Regions from separate parts of the Halalkalibacter lacteus genome, predicted to be linked through region 2. Evidence: riboswitches for the same ligand, from Rfam matches in the RefSeq annotation. Region 2 holds a riboswitch; each other region holds the start of a gene.
What was found. Region 2 has a riboswitch for S-adenosylmethionine ahead of SAZ04_RS05585 (transporter substrate-binding domain-containing protein). Riboswitches for the same ligand answer to the same signal wherever they lie in the genome.
Positions count from the first base shown of each region.

Region 1: it holds a riboswitch for S-adenosylmethionine, as region 2 does, so the genes downstream of both, SAZ04_RS18205 (peptide-methionine (S)-S-oxide reductase) here and SAZ04_RS05585 (transporter substrate-binding domain-containing protein) in region 2, are expected to answer to the same signal.
Region 3: it holds a riboswitch for S-adenosylmethionine, as region 2 does, so the genes downstream of both, SAZ04_RS09015 (homoserine dehydrogenase) here and SAZ04_RS05585 (transporter substrate-binding domain-containing protein) in region 2, are expected to answer to the same signal.

Region 1 is NZ_JAWRVL010000032.1:22,090-27,690, reverse strand. Features, by position in the region: gene SAZ04_RS18220 (xanthine dehydrogenase family protein molybdopterin-binding subunit) at 1-433, shown strand, start outside; gene SAZ04_RS18215 (FAD binding domain-containing protein) at 434-1,276, shown strand; gene SAZ04_RS18210 ((2Fe-2S)-binding protein) at 1,269-1,736, shown strand; SAM riboswitch class I at 2,014-2,128, shown strand; gene SAZ04_RS18205 (peptide-methionine (S)-S-oxide reductase) at 2,220-2,597, shown strand; TPP riboswitch at 2,729-2,841, shown strand; gene SAZ04_RS18200 (ABC transporter permease) at 2,903-3,688, shown strand; gene SAZ04_RS18195 (ABC transporter substrate-binding protein) at 3,701-4,744, shown strand; gene SAZ04_RS18190 (ABC transporter ATP-binding protein) at 4,764-5,510, shown strand; gene tenA (thiaminase II) at 5,566-5,601, shown strand, end outside.
Region 2 is NZ_JAWRVL010000005.1:133,171-138,771, forward strand. Features, by position in the region: gene SAZ04_RS05575 (amino acid ABC transporter ATP-binding protein) at 1-306, opposite strand, end outside; gene SAZ04_RS05580 (amino acid ABC transporter permease) at 303-1,025, opposite strand; gene SAZ04_RS05585 (transporter substrate-binding domain-containing protein) at 1,047-1,862, opposite strand; SAM riboswitch class I at 2,230-2,333, opposite strand; gene rlmH (23S rRNA (pseudouridine(1915)-N(3))-methyltransferase RlmH) at 2,681-3,160, opposite strand; gene SAZ04_RS05595 (CxxH/CxxC protein) at 3,227-3,388, opposite strand; gene SAZ04_RS05600 (S1C family serine protease) at 3,501-4,724, opposite strand; gene SAZ04_RS05605 (MBL fold metallo-hydrolase) at 4,990-5,601, opposite strand, start outside.
Region 3 is NZ_JAWRVL010000009.1:140,054-145,654, forward strand. Features, by position in the region: gene hisS (histidine--tRNA ligase) at 1-465, shown strand, start outside; gene aspS (aspartate--tRNA ligase) at 467-2,254, shown strand; SAM riboswitch class I at 2,365-2,478, shown strand; gene SAZ04_RS09015 (homoserine dehydrogenase) at 2,542-3,771, shown strand; gene SAZ04_RS09020 (hypothetical protein) at 3,748-4,053, opposite strand; RNA gene ssrS (6S RNA) at 4,197-4,374, shown strand; gene SAZ04_RS09030 (tRNA threonylcarbamoyladenosine dehydratase) at 4,545-5,306, shown strand; gene SAZ04_RS09035 (RsfA family transcriptional regulator) at 5,428-5,601, opposite strand, start outside.

The DNA.
Region 1 (5,601 bases), on a different contig from region 2:
TGCACAAGGTGTAGAAGTTGAGTTTGATACGAGAGATTATACTTATAGAATACTTAAGGCATACTCTGTCATCGATGTCGGAAAGGTATTAAACAATAAAGCGGCAAAAGGACAAGTGATGGGTGCGATGAGTATGGGATTAAATTTTGGTAGCAGTGAAACATTTGTATTTAGCGAGGATGGAAAAGTTCTTAATCCTCGTCTGCGTACATACGTTCCGTATCGTTATGGCGATCATCCCGAATATGTCGTTCACTTTCTAGAAACACCTTATATTGATGGTCCATACGGAGCGCGTGGAGTAGGTGAAATCGGATTGATTGGTATGCCTGCAGCGCTAGCTAACAGCCTGTCAATGGCTGCTGGAGTAGATCTAAATAAACTGCCGATTACGCCTGAAGTAATCTGGAAGGTAAAAGGCGGTGGGGGATAAATGATCTCATATGATTTTGAATATTATAAACCGACATCTATTGAAGAAGCGAGTCAATTATTTCAATCATTGGATGAACAAGGAAAAGAACCTATCTATTTTTCAGGCGGGACAGAAGTGATAACATTAGGAAGGGTTAATCAAATTATTACGGGTGCTGTCATTGATATTAAAGGAATTCTTGAGTGTCTTGTGCTAAAAAAAAATGAGAATAAAGTTATTATAGGAGCAGCACAATCTTTGACAAAGATCCGTGAGGTGCAATTATTCCCATTTTTAAGCAAAGCAATAGTGGAAATTGCTGACCATACCGCGCGGAATAAAATCACCTTAGGTGGAAATATTTGTGCAAACATTATTTACAGAGAAACTGTGTTGCCGCTTTTATTAACAAATAGTCAGGTCGTAATCGCGAGTCATAATGGCTTAAAACAGCTTCCTATAAACGAAGTGTTTAATCAGAAATTAAAATTAGAAAAAGGGGAGTTCCTTGTTCAAACAATTACAGAACAGAGCGAGGTTGATTTGCCTTTTCTTTGTGTGAAAAAGCGGAGACAGTGGGATGTTGGATATCCACTGTTAACAGTTGCGGCACTTACTAGCAATGAATACATCAAAGTGGCTTTTAGCGGGCTGTGTTCATTTCCTTTTCGTAATCAGTTAATAGAAGAAAGTTTAAATAATAAACAATTATCTAAAGAAACAAGAATTGAAGAAGCGATACAACGAATCCCTGCACCTATTCTCGATGATGTTCAAGGTTCTGCAGAATACCGGCAGTTTGTATTGAAGAATACGTTGCTTGATGTATTAGATGCATGGGAAGGAGAGGGAAATGCATAAAAGTGAAATGACATTAAATATAAATGGTGAAGATCGTACGATATATGCACGATATGCGGATACATTATTATATGTTCTACGCGCGGAGCTAGGGTTAACCGGGGCAAAACCTGGCTGTTTAAATGGTGATTGTGGTGCTTGTACCATTGATATAGACGGGGATTCAATGAAGTCATGTTTAATGCTTGCTGTTGAGGCAGTAGATAAAAAAGTTACAACGGTGGAAGGGCTTAAAAACGCTCCAATTCAATCGCAGTTTATTGAAAAGTTTGCGTTCCAATGTGGCTATTGTACGCCTGGATTTATTATGAATTGCAATTCATTAATTCAAAAGTATCCAAATGCAGATGATACGATAATTAAGGATTGGTTAGAATCTAATATTTGCCGTTGTACAGGGTATCAAGAAATTAAAGAGGCTATAACATCAGTGTTATCAAGTCCCCATAAGAATCTATAGGCTTTTCTATGTTCAAAATAATAAAACCATTAAATCTGTATTACTTCATCAATTGTTGGGATACTAATTTAGTAATTATTATTAGGAGGTTAAGCAGGATAATCCATAGTTTTACTAACTAATTTTCTTTTTATCTGTAATAATCAAGCGCATTTCTCTATTAGAGAGGGCAACTTTTATCATTATTTTTAAAATATTACTTGAATTTTAGCTAAGTGGTTGATAAGATTAGTAACAATAAAGTTGTTAAAGAATAAAAAATTAAATAGCGATAAACTTCTTATCCAGAGTGGTAGAGGGACAGGCCCTATGAAACCCGGCAACCATCAAGTCAAAATATTGACTTGAACGGTGCTAATTCCTGCAAAGGTGTTACCTTTGAAAGATGAGAGCAATGTATTTAATCATACTAACCTCTCTTTAAATTAAAGAGAGGTTTTTTTGAATGGATGAGAGGCTTATCGCTCAGGAGGAGCGATAATAATGGAAAAAGCAGTGTTTGGTGCAAGTGAGTTTTTCAGTCAAAAAGCGTTTATTACAGTTTTTCGTGGTATTGAATATGTTCAAATAGGGCATTTAAAACGGGCAAATGTAGATCTAGTAGAAATATGGTTTGATCCTTGGAAAGTATCCTATAACGAATTATTAGATTTGTTTTTTGACTTGCATGACCCAATAATTAGAGAAGGTCAGCAAGTTAAAAATCAATCATTCATTTTCTTTTCTACTATTAATCAATTAACAATAGCTAAACAAAAGAAAAACGAACTAAAACATATTTTAAAAGATGAAATTATTACAGAAATTACCCCAGTATGGAAACATATTACTAGCTTGGAAGAGATCAAACGAATATCCTAATTAAACTTCACATGAAAGAATACTTAAGTTAACTGTGAAGCAATTACACGACGAGTAATCTTGTTCAGTTGGAAAGAACGGAATATTGCTGTAATTCAGAATGTGTGTTACGCTTTCGAAGGAAAAATTATGAAAATTAATAGGGGAGCTATGAGGCTGGCTGAGAGGATATTCCGATGAAGATATCGACCCTTTAAACCTGATCTGGGTAATGCCTGCGGAGGGATGTTTATTAGAATTACGTGTGATATGTAAGTCTACACGCCTCTGTGGTGTGTAGGCTTTTTTTGCGAAAGGAGGTATACATGGTTTCTTTACGTCAGTTTGTCCGTTCAGCTGCACCTGCGATCAGCGCTATTTTAATTTTTCTCGTGGTATGGGAAGTGGCTGTTAGGATTTGGGAGATTGAAAACTGGATTTTACCAGCTCCCAGTTTGATTGTTCATACGTTGTTTCAAACGTGGCACCTATTACCGGAACATATTTGGATGACTTCGAAAGAGGCGCTGCTTGGTTTCTTATTAGGCATTGCGGTTGCGTTAGTGATGGCCTTTATATTAGATATCTCGCCGTTTTTACGTAAAAGTTTTTATCCAATTCTCTTATTCTCGCAAACGATTCCTATTATTGCGATTGCCCCCTTGCTTATTATTTGGTTTGGGTACGGAATTCTTCCTAAGGTGCTTGTCGTAGCTTTAGTGACTTTTTTTCCGGTTGTCGTTAGTGTAGTTGAGGGACTGCAATCAAGTGATCGTGATATGATTCGGCTTGTCAGATCAATGGGAGGGTCATTTTGGCAGGTGTTTTATTCTGTTCGATTCCCACACGCGCTTCCTTATCTATTTACAGGGTTGAGAATCGGAGCGACTTATAGTGTGTTAGCAGCTGTTATTTCAGAGTGGGTCGGTGCAAGTTCTGGGTTAGGGATTTATTTAATAAAAGCTCAAAGCTCGTTTGCAACAGACAAAGTTTTCGTCGTTATTGTATTAATTTCACTATTAAGCTGCCTGTTATTTTTAGTTGTTGTTTTCCTAGGTAGAGTTATGATGCCGTGGAAACATAAGTCTCACAAATATAAAAAAATGAATTGAGGAGAGAATTCGATGTTAAAGAAAGTAAGTACCTTTTTGTTATTGATCATCATGCTTGTTTTAGTTGGTTGCAATCAAGTAGAAGAGTCAAGTCAAGGTGAAGAAGTGGAGACGGAAATCGAATCAGAAGCTGGGGGAGAGGTGCAGGTTGAATCTTCAGAATTAGTTGAAGCGACCTTTATGTTAGATTGGGTACCGAACACGAATCATACCGGTATTTATGTCGCCAAAGAAAAAGGATTCTTTGAAGAAGAAGGAATTGATTTAACGATTATCGAACCTGCGATGGAAGGTGCTGTACCAATTGTTGCGGCAGGACAAGCTGATTTTGGGATCGGATCTCAAACTGGTGTTACTATTGCTAGATCAAAAGATATTCCAGTCGTTTCGATCGCAGCTGTGATTCAGGAGCATACATCTGGTTTTGCTTCTCCAGTTGAAAAAGAGATTGCATCACCAGAGGATTTTGAAGGGAAAACATATGGCGGTTTTGGTGGTGCTGAGGAAGAGGCAATTTTGAACACGGTTTTAAATCAGCATCAGGTAGATCCTTCAACTGTTGAAAATGTCATTGTTGGTTCAGCTGACTTTTTTGCAAATACGAAGAGAGACATTGATTTTCAATGGATTTTTTATGGTTGGACGGGGATTGAAGCGGAAGTTCGTGGTGAAGACATTAATATGATTTATCTTAAAGATATTGATCCTGTCTTTAACTATTATTCTCCTGTTATTTTTAGCAGCGATGCTGTCATTGAAGAGAAGCCTGAGCTAGTTGAAAAATTTGTAAGAGCTGTGTCAAAAGGATATGAATTTGCGATTGAACAACCAGAGGAAGCAGCAGAGATGTTAATTGCGGCTACCCCGGAAACAGATGAAGAACTTATTCGTGCGTCACAAAATTGGCTAAGCCCTCGTTATCAAGGGGGTGCAGAAAAGTGGGGCATTCAAAGTGAAGACATTTGGGATAATTTTTCCTCTTGGATGCTTGAGGCTGGACTAATTGAAACAGAAGTATCGACTGAAGAAGCGATGACAAATAAATTCTTACCTTAATGAGAAATTAGGAGTGTATATGGAACTAAGCATTCGCAATCTGCAGCATTCGTTTGGCGGGGAACCCGTTATTAAAGGAATAAACCTGTCTCTTCAAAAAGGAGAGTTTGTTTCATTAATTGGACCAAGTGGCTGTGGCAAAAGTACATTATTTAATTTAATTACGGGCCTTGAAGTTCCGCATGAGGGAGAAATTTTGCTAGATGGTCAGAATATAATTGGGAAACGTGGTTATAGCAGTTACATGATGCAAAAGGACTTATTATTCCCATGGAAAACCGTGCTAGAAAATGTTCTTTTAGGTCCAATGATAACGAAGCAACAAACAGAACAAGTAAAGGAAGAGGCACTTTCTCTTTTTCCGCTGTTTGGATTAGAAGGATATGAGCATTCTTATCCGGACGTCTTGTCGGGAGGAATGAAACAAAGAGCTGCGTTGCTACGAACCTTTTTGCATAAAAAAGAACTATTGTTATTAGATGAACCTTTTGGCGCTCTGGATGCGTTAACTCGTGAAAAAATGCATAGTTGGCTGTTGCAAATATGGAGGAAAATGCAACGAACCGTCTTATTTATCACACATAGTATTGATGAAGCGATATTCTTATCAGACCGTATTTATGTGCTAGCTCCTCGTCCGACAGAGGTCATTCTAGAAGAGAAGGTGACATTGTCTCGGCCAAGGAAAACAGAAATGAAGGTCACTTCCGAATTTTTAGAGTTGAAAGGACGATTAATGAACGCATTATACGAAATGAACGAATGAAAGCTATTTAACTTATAAGTTTTGGGAATAGATTATTAAAGAGAGGATGAATGAAATGAAATTTTCAGAACAACTTCGAAAAAAGGCAGAT
Region 2 (5,601 bases):
CATCACATTTTGTAACACTGTTAAATTTTTAAATAAATTATATTGTTGAAAGACCATTCCTGTCGAAGTTCTTAAAGAAAAAATATCTGTCTTACTTGCTGATTCAACATTTACTCTTTTATCACTAACCTCAACGATTCCACTAGTAGGCTGCTCCAAGAAATTAATGCATCGTAAAAGTGTTGATTTACCTGAGCCACTTGGACCTAAAATAGAAACAACCTCTCCTCTATTAACGGTAAGGTTAATCCCCTTTAGCACATGCTGGCTATCATAGTACTTATGAATATTTTCCAACTTAATCATGAAGCAATCCCTCTTTCATATCTACGAGCTCGCCTCTCTATTTTAACTAGCAATCTCTCAACTATAATACAAAGAATCCAGTAGATAATAGATACAGCAATATACACCTCAAAGAATGCTAACCCACGAGAACCGAGAATTTTGGCTTGTCCCATAATATCTATAACACCAATAATAAAAACAAGAGAAGTGTCCTTAATCGAACTAATAAACACATTTCCAATGTTAGGTATTGCTACTGCCAAAGCCTGTGGGAAAATAATTTTAAGCATCATTTGTGTAGGGCTCATACCTATAGATTTAGCAGCTTCAAATTGCCCACGATCAACCGACTCAATAGCAGACCTAATTGTTTCAGACAAATAAGCACCCAAATTAATAGAAAATGCTAATAATGCATATACTTCAGGGGCTATTATATTAACATCTACGTATTGAAGCCACCCATATTCAGTCTGTAAATAGTAAATAATCTTAGGTATTCCGTAAAATACAAGATAAATTTGAACTAATAGAGGAGTTCCTCTGATAAAAGATATATATAAAGAAGAAATTACCCTTAATACTGGAACTCTATATATTTTTATAAGTGCTGTACCAATCCCAATAAATAAACCCAAAATTAATGAACCTACAGCTATCCCTACTGTAATAGGTAGCCGTGAGATAATAGCAGGAAAGCTTTCTATTAAATAATTAATATCTAGTAAATTCTCCATTTTATCTTTCCTTCTCCAAACTTATTCAGGGATATATTCTCCACCAGTCCATTTTTTTGACAGTTCAACTAACGTACCATCTTCCTTAAGTTGTTTCAGAATAGGATCAATTAGTGCCTTTAACTTCACGCCCTGCTCCTCATTCTTGAATACGATTCCCATGTTATCATTAACTAGAGACTGTCCCACAATTTCTACATCTAAATCATACTTTTCCAAAACTGTATTGATCATAATAGGATCATTTACATAGGCATCTATACGACCGTTTTGTACATCTTGCAAAATTTCCGAAGGGTTTCCACTTTCGCTATACTTTAAAACAATATTATTATCTACTTTTTTGTTATGTTCTTCTAGCAATAATGTATAAGAATCTCCTGCTAAAGCTCCAACATTCTTGCCTTCTAAATCCTCTAATGTTTGAATATCTTCTCTGCCTGCTTTCACAACAATAACCGTTTCTGCTGCAAAATAAGATTCATCGGTAAATAAGTACTTTTCCTCACGTTCCGGTGTTTTCGCTACTTGATCTGCTATTGCCTGAATTTTATTTGACTCTAGTGCAAGAAACATACTATCCCAAGGGGTGGCAACGAACTCGAATGTATAACCATCCAATCTTTTATCAATTTCTTTGACAACTTCTACATCATATCCTGTAAGTTCGTTGTTCTCATCTGCAAATGCAAAAGGAGGATAATCATTTTGTGTTCCTACTAGAATTACTTGATTGTCAGTTACACTAGTTGCTTCGTTTGACGAACAACCATTTAATATTCCAATTACACCTAATAGTAAAAACATGGATACAAGTAAGTAATATTTTCTTTTCATTTTTTAAAGCTCCTTTTTTTATATAAAGTAATAAATCAATTTAATGTTGAAAAAAGCAATACTATATTTATATTTTTCCTAAATATATAGAAGCGAAGTCCCATGTTTTTTGAATAAAATATTATTTCAGGGATTACTAGATATTAAACCGCTTCTATTATCATTCTGGTTCTTAAATACCAATCCTCTCTTTTTTAACGCTGATTACAGTAATCTATCTATATAGATTCTAGTTTATTTAGATCAAAGTAAATTTCCCACCCCTACCAATCTGTGAAGATAGTTATCCTATACTTTACCTCTTCTCTCTTAATCCCCCTTTATATACAAAAAAGCCCCCTTCAATCGGAAAGAGGCTTTAATCTAACCCTTATCTCTCAGAATGAAACACTCTGCAGGAATTAGCACCTTTCATAAAATGATGGTTGCTGGACGTCATCGGGCCTGTCCCTTAGTCTCTCATGATAAGCTATTTAATTTTTGACATATAAAGATATTATTTTACATTAAGTCTAATGTCAAATACATTTTTCTACTATTCTAAATTTATACAAAATGTTTTATATACAAGTGGAACTTATATACAACATACAGCGTTTAAATTCACTTTCATAGGCTTTTTTAAAATAAGACAACATTTTGCAATGACTACTTCCTATCCCCCTTTTGCCAAAGTATTTACTATTAAATTTATATCATTAAATGAGACCTGTTTATTTTTTATCAAGTCTCATTTACCTCTTGTTAATAAAAGTCTCTTTACCTATTACTTTTTTAATATGAGTTCATATATCTCATCAAAGCAAAAAAAACCTCATTTACTTATGGTACGGTTCACCCCGATTAATCCGAAACGCCCGATATATCTGCTCCACTAACACCAACTTCATTAACTGATGGGGAAACGTCATCTTCGAAAAAGATAGACTCTCATTCGCTCGTTTCATCACTTCATCACTTAAGCCCAAAGATCCTCCTATAACAAAGGCAATTTTGCTTTTTCCATATGTAGCAAGCTTATCAAGGTTGTCTGCTAGTTGCTCTGATGTGAGCATCTTTCCTTCTATCGCCAGAGCAATAACATGCGTATCAGGATGAATTTTTGCTAAAATCCGTTCTCCTTCTTTGTCTTTTATTTGCTTCATTTCAGCCTCGCTTGCTTGCTCAGGTGCTTTTTCATCTGCTACTTCGATTAGCTCGATTTTTGCATAAGCTCCTAATCTCTTTGTGTATTCATCTATCCCGAGCTTCAAGTATTTTTCTTTTAATTTCCCAACTGTCACAACTGAGATATTCACAATGTGCATAACCTCCTTAAATGTTATCCACAACACTTATCCACATATCAACATTGTGAGTTTATATTACATGTCCACTCTATAGATGGCCGCGTTCTCACAAAAACTGCAAGTTGTGGATAACATTTCACTGTTTTCATCTATTTTTTCCACTATAGGAGCTAATTCTCGTTCATCTATAATCATATCTATCGCTAATTCTATGTGTTCATCGCAAGCATAATACATATCTAACGTCCTTTCTTTTACAACTTTCCCATTATAGCATACCCATTATCCACTGTGGATAACTGAAAACGAAAAGACTGTTGAGCTTATTCCCTCAACAGCCTTTATCTTATTAAAAACTTTGTTGTTCTGCTAATTGTACTTTAATAACTTCACGAGATCCATCTCGGTAAACTGTGACATCTATTTCATCGCCTATCCTTTTTTCCGAATAAAGATACTTTCGTAAGTCATGTCCGTCATTGATTTCCTTATCATCAATCTTAACGATTACATCATACTCTTGTAAGCCAGCTCGCTCAGCTGGAGATGTTGGTGAAATACTCGAGATGACCACTCCACCTTTTATGTCTTCAGGCAACTTTAATGTTTCTTGCCAATAAGCACTTGGAATTTCACTAAGTGAACGGATGCCTACGCCCATTTGTGGACGACGTACTTCCCCAATGCTTTCTAAATCTTCAATGACTGGAATCGCGATTTCAGTCGGAATCGCAAATCCAATTCCTTCAACAGCGCTTTGCGCAATTTTCATTGAGTTGATGCCAATAACTTGGCCTTCAATATTGACTAATGCCCCGCCGCTATTACCAGGATTAATCGCTGCATCTGTTTGAATAACTTCGGCATGCCAATCAACTTGACCATTTCCAGTTAAATCAACGGGAATGCTTCGCTCCGTTGCACTAATAATTCCTTGTGTCACCGTACTAGAAAAATGTAACCCTAGTGGATTTCCAATTGCTAACGCAGGCTCACCGACACGTAATGTACTTGAGCTACCAAATTCCGCTGTCGTTTCAACATCACTGCCATCAATTTCAAGAACAGCTAAATCTGTAATAACATCACTACCTAGTAATTTAGCTTGTACTCTTGTTCCATCTGCTAGACTCACTTCTATTTCATTAGCGCGATTGATTACATGGTGATTTGTCACAACATACGCTTTATCACCACTCTTTTTGTAAATAACCCCTGAACCTGTTCCTTCATTTGCTTCTTCTGAAAAGAAATTCGACTGTTGCATGTTAATTACACCTACAACCGCATCAGAAACGCTATCAACCGCCTGTGTCACATCGGAATTTACGTCTAGATTGACCGTTTGGCTCAGACCTTCTTGAGGTGATTCCGAATTAAATACAGCCGAAGAATCAGCCTCACTATTAATCTCGTATGGTAAAAGGCCGAAATGAGAGAGCGCAGGTATTGTGAATATTACGACAAGCCCTCCGAAAACCGCACCAATAAATGCTGCCAAACCTGTTGATGTGCGTTTAGAACCTCTACGTCTACTTTCTTGTTCTGACACATGTTCATCATAATACCCCATACAATTGACACCACCCTTTTTCCTATATAAAAAGAAGTACTTTGATTTTTATTATAATAAGAAATATCCTAAATACTAGTGACCTGCTTATTTTTCGTATATTTTTTATACTTATTCTATAATTGCCAACAAAATTGACGTATAATCTCTAAATCCTTATAAACCAAAAAAACCATTCTAATTGAGTTTTCTTGAGCACTATTACTTTTAATTGATTCTCTAGTTGGGCGGCACAAAAAGGTAACCTGTCCTTTTGACCTAAACTCTATGAAACAACTGCAAGCGCCGTTGGATTTTGCGGGTCTGTATCATATAGCTGAAATTGCTCACCAACAGCCATTCCTTGCTCTTTTAATACTTGTTCAACCGATAAACGTGCTAAGTCTTTCATGTTGTTATCAAGGCTTAAATGAGCCAAATAAATACGACTCGTATTATCTCCAATGACTTCTGATAGAGCGAGTGCAGCATCTTCATTTGAAACATGACCAACATCACTTAAAATTCTGCGTTTCACACTCCATGGGTACCGCCCCATCCGCAGCATATTCATATCATGATTGGATTCAAATATAAACATATCAGCCTTTTCAATCGTTCCTTTAATTCGTTCGCTAACATAGCCCATATCTGTTGCTAACACGAGTTTCTTTCCCGCGTGGTGAAACGTAAAAAACATCGGTTCAGCCGCATCATGCGACACACCAAACGATTCAACATCTATATTTCCAAATGACTTAACTTCCCCTGTAGCAAACGTAAATTTTTGTTCAGTAGCTAAATTCCCAAGCTGCCCATCCATTGCCTTCCAAGTCAATTCATTAGCATAAATAGGAAGTTTATGCTTTCTAGCAAAAATACCAACACCTTTTATATG
Region 3 (5,601 bases), on a different contig from region 2:
GAAGGAGAGGGATTTGGTGCGATTACGACACTTTGTGGTGGTGGTCGTTACACAGGTCTTGTTGAGGAAATTGGTGGTCCATCGACTCCTGGAATTGGTTTTGCTTTTAGTATTGAGCGTGTCATTATGGCATTAAAAGCACAAGAACAAGCAATTCCTGTTGCTCCGAAGTTAGACTGCTATCTAGTTTCATTGGGTGATGCGGCAAAAGAAAAGACTGTTGAACTCCTGTATAACCTTAGAAGTGCAGGTGTTAGTGCTGATAAAGATTATCTAGATAAGAAGATGAAAGCTCAGTTTAAAGCAGCTGATCGCTTACAAGCACGTTTCACAGCAATCCTTGGAGATGATGAACTTACTCATGGAGTCATTAATGTGAAAGACATGGAAACAGGAGAACAGGTACAAATAGAGCTAGAAACATTTATTGATCATATTAAAGAGAAAACCTTAGGAGGTAAGTAGGATGATAGGAAGAACACATCACTGTGGAATGCTACGCGAAGAACATGCAGGAGAACGAGTACAATTAAAAGGGTGGGTACAAAGACGACGGGATTTAGGTCAAGTTATTTTTTTAGATGTTCGTGATCGATCTGGTATTGTTCAAGTTGTCTTTAGTCCTGAAGTAAACCAAGAAGCACTTGCTGTGGCAGAACGAGTAAGGAATGAATATGTCATTGAGGTAGAGGGACAAGTCGTTGTTAGGGATCCGAAAACAGTAAATGAAAAAATTGAAACAGGTTCAATTGAGATCCATGTTGATAAAATGAGTATCTTAAATGCGTCGAAGCCTCTACCTTTTCAAATTGAAGCAGATACAGATGCATCAGAAGATGTTCGTTTAAAATATCGATATCTTGACCTTCGTCGTCCTGATATGCAAGAGACGTTTAAGTTACGTTACCGTACGACGAAGTTAATACGTGACTTCCTTGATGAAGAAGCTTTCATGGAAATTGAAACGCCAATGCTAACGAAAAGTACACCAGAGGGAGCTCGTGATTATCTTGTACCAAGCCGTGTACATCATGGTGAGTTTTACGCGTTGCCACAATCGCCGCAGCTCTTTAAGCAATTGTTAATGGTATCTGGTTTTGAACGTTATTATCAAATTGTTCGCTGTTTCCGTGATGAGGATCTTCGTGCGGATCGTCAACCTGAATTTACACAAGTCGATATCGAAACATCATTCATGGATAAAGAAGACTTGCTTGCAATGACAGAAAAAATGATGGCGAAAATTATGAAGGAAACAAAAGGGATTGAAGTATCATTGCCGTTCCCTCGTCTTACGTATGATGAAGCAATGAATCGCTTTGGTTCAGACAAACCTGACCTTCGTTTTGGTTTGGAGTTAGTAGAACTGTCTGATGTTGTGAAGGATTCAGAGTTTAAAGTATTCCAAAGTGCACTAGCTTCTGGTGGTACAGTTAAGGGATTAAACTTGAAAGGTGGAGCAGACAAGCTATCGCGTAAAGAAATCGATGCTCTTACTGATTTTGTGAAACAATATGGTGCAAAAGGTTTAGCATGGCTAAAAGTTGAAGAAGAAGGGCTTAAAGGTCCAATTGCTAAGTTCTTTGATGAGGATGTAGCAACTGCTCTTCAAGAAGCATTAGGTGCAGAAACGGGAGACCTTCTGTTCTTTGGGGCAGACAAGAAGCAAGTTGTATTTGATAGTCTTGGTGCATTGCGCTTGAAGTTTGGTAAACAGTTTGACTTGATTGATCAAAGCCAATATAACTTCCTTTGGGTTGTTGATTTCCCACTTGTTGAATACGATGAAGAGGCAAAACGTTATGTAGCTTTGCATCATCCATTCACAAGCCCAATAAAAGAAGATATAGAACTTCTTGCAACTGATCCAGGAAGTGCACGAGCCAATGCTTATGATCTTGTTTTAAATGGATATGAGCTTGGTGGTGGCTCTCAACGTATTTACCAAAGTGATATTCAAGGGCAAATGTTTACAGCACTTGGGTTCTCTGAGGAAGAGGCGCGTGAACAATTTGGCTTCTTGTTAGAAGCATTTGAATACGGCACTCCGCCACATGGAGGGATTGCGTTAGGTTTGGATCGTCTTATTATGCTTTTAGCTGGTCGTACGAATTTACGTGATACAATAGCTTTCCCGAAAACAGCAAGTGCAAGCTGCTTATTAACCAATGCACCTGGTGAAGTGAGCGTCGAACAGTTAATTGATCTAAATTTATCCATTATTGGTAAGAAGACAGAAAAGGTAAATGTGTAAGAGGTCCGAAAAGGTGAGTTTACCTCTTCGAACAAGAATAAATTAGTTTGACAGAAGGCAATAGGTAACGTATAATCATTGTTAATAGAATTTGAACGTTTGAATATTCAAACTTATCAAGAGTGGTGGAGGGAACTGACCCGTCGAAGCCCGGCAACCTTTTTGCAAGCCATGCAAAAAAGGTGCTACTTTCAGCAGAATGATTTTATTCTGGAAGATAAGTGAAGGCAAAAAACCTTTCCTTATCAGGAGAGGTTTTTTGTTTTATAGAGAGAGAGGGACATGAGATGATACGAATAGGTTTAATAGGATTTGGAACAGTTGGTAGTGGTGTATATGAACGATTGCTACAGACTAAAGACCAAATCAAGCAATTACTAAAAAAAGATATTGAAATTTCAGCGATATTGGTAAAGGATAAACAAAAGCGGCGAGCTGAGAAAGTCGATGCATTTGTGACAACTAGCTGGGAAGAGTTTTGTGGAATAGCTAAATTTGATGTTATTTTTGAAGCGATTGGTGGGATTGAACCAGCTTTCTCATATACCGCAAAGTGGTTAGAAAAAGGGGTACCGGTAATTAGTGCAAATAAGAAACTAGTGGCTGAAAAGGGAGAAATTCTTGAGCAGCTAGCAACTGCCCACTCTACTTATTATGGCTATGAAGCAGCAGTTGCAGGAGGAATCCCGATTATTAACTCGTTAAAAGGAACTCTTACGACTACACCTATAACTAGAGTATCTGGGATCTTAAATGGAACAACCAATTATATGTTAACTGAAATGATTGAAAATCATCGTTGCTTTACTGAAGTGTTATTGGAGGCGCAAGAACTAGGGTATGCTGAAGCTGATCCTACAGATGATATTGAAGGGTTTGATGCCTGGTATAAAATTCGGATTCTAAGTCGTCTATGTTTTGGAAAGTGGTCACCTGTTACATCATTCTATCGAAAAGGTGTATCAAGCATTGAAGATTGGCATGTTGAAGTGGGAGAGCGTCTTGGTTTTAAAGTGAAGTTAGTTGCTGAAGCATGGAGAGGCGAATCAGGGGTGAAAGGTCGTGTGACTCCGGCATTTTTATCACCAATTGAACCGTTAGCGAACGTCAGAGGGGTTACGAATGGAATTTCTTTAGAGGGTGAATCCATTGATCAACTTCTTTTTCTTGGACCAGGAGCAGGAAAAGAAGCTACAGCAAATAGCATGGTTGAAGATTTTATTTTCCATGAACGAAGTACAAGTGCATGGAGAAATACAAAAGAAGAAAAATGGGATATGGAGGAGTCCTTTACGCATGCTTTCGTATTCATCAATCATTCAGAACGAAATAAAGCATTGGAATGGGTAAAGCAAGCGGGAATTGCTGTGATTGATACATATGCTCATCATGAGGGGGAAGGTTGGATTGTACCAAGTAACCACTCATCCCCTTTTGAAATGTATCCTATTTATGGTGATATATCGACAAGGAAACGAGAAAAGACAATTCATTCAGCGCAATTCGGGGCGTTCTGATTTAAGCTTTTGATAGGCACTTACTAATGGATAGGCATCATCTTTAATATAATAAGTTCGAACACCGCGGTTCGTGTGTAAATACAAAAAACCCATTGCGTTTAGTTCTGGCTTTTTTCGATAAGAAATGTCAAAGATTGAAGTTAACTCGAATGTATCATCTTTGACAATTAGCTTGTTATCAAATAATTTCATGTCGAATGATGTTTCAATGATACGCTTTTCGGTCCAACCGATTTCTTGGTGAATTTCAACACATCTTTGACTAGCGAGTAGATTCATACAAGGCTCACCTCACATTAATAATTATTAGCTAAACTGTAACATAGGGAATGAGAAATTACCAAATCATTATATAGCTGAATATTCTGATTATGTAATTGACTTTCTAATTTAGTCTTGATAGAATGTATGTAAGCAAGTAAGATTTCCTAAGATGTACGTATGCATCTACGTTTTGAGCCAACAGAATTTGGACGGGAGCTTGCGTTGTAAATGTAATTACAAGCCTTCTTGTAGGGAAGTAAGATCATTTGTACAGAGCACCCACCTGCATAGGAGCAGGTTCAAAACTATAAGTAAAACGGCATTATTGGGATTTCTTACTTTATATGATGAATAAGGAACAACTTCTTTTATAAGAGAGTTGTTTTTTTGTGTGTATTAGGAATGAGCGAAGTGCAATTTGCAAACCCTTTAAAATGCACTTAGACTTTTCATTTTTGCTATGGTATAGTCAATTCCGATAATACCGTTTGGAAGGGGCAAGTAGAATGTTGCATCAATTTTCACGAAATGAACTAGCAATCGGGTATGATGGGTTAGCTCAATTGAAAAATAGCACAGTGGCAGTTTTAGGTATTGGAGGAGTAGGCTCTTTCTCAGCTGAGGCACTAGCTCGTTCTGGAGTCGGTAGGTTAGTGCTTGTTGATAAAGATGATGTTGATATTACGAATGTAAATAGGCAGATTCATGCATTGTTGTCTACAGTCGGTAGACAAAAGGTTGAATTAATGAAAGAAAGAATTCAAGACATTAATCCTGAATGTGAAGTTATTGCTTTAAAAATGTTTTATACAGAAGAGACATACGAACAGTTTTTTAGCTATGGTTTAGATTATGTAATTGATGCAAGTGATACGATAAGTTATAAAATCCACCTAATGAAACAATGTCTAGAACGCAATATCCCGATTATTTCTAGTATGGGTGCAGCAAATAAAATGGATCCAACTCGCTTGCGTATTACTGATATTTCAAAAACAAGTCATGACCCAATTGCAAAGGTTGTCAGAACTCGCTTGCGTAAAGAAGGGATTAGAAAAGGAATCGAAGTTGTCTTTTCTGATGAACAACCAATTAAGATCAGAGAAGAAATTCGTCAAGAGATTGTCTCGGAAGCGGCGGAGCAAGGAAGTATTCGGAAAGCGAAGATGCCTCCATCATCTAATGCGTTTGTTCCTTCTGTAGCAGGACTTATTATGGCTGGACATGTTATAACAAAACTTTTAACAGGAATTGAAATAAATCGCTAAAAAAGTCTCAACAAGGGTCTGACCTCAACTAGTTTGCACTAGTGGTCAGACCCTTGGTTTTAGAGGATGTACCAAAAGGGTAAAAACGACCCTTTTGGTACATCCTCTATTAGGTTAGTTCTTATTTAGCTAGCTTTTCAAGGTTGCCATTCTTGTCCATCTTGAATGCAGCCGTAGAAAGGGACTCCTCATCTTCTAAAATCGCCATACGTCTTGCTCGGTTCATAATTTGAATAAGAGATTGGTAATCCTCTTCAATGATACTATTATCCTGTTTTATTTTCTTCAACTCTCG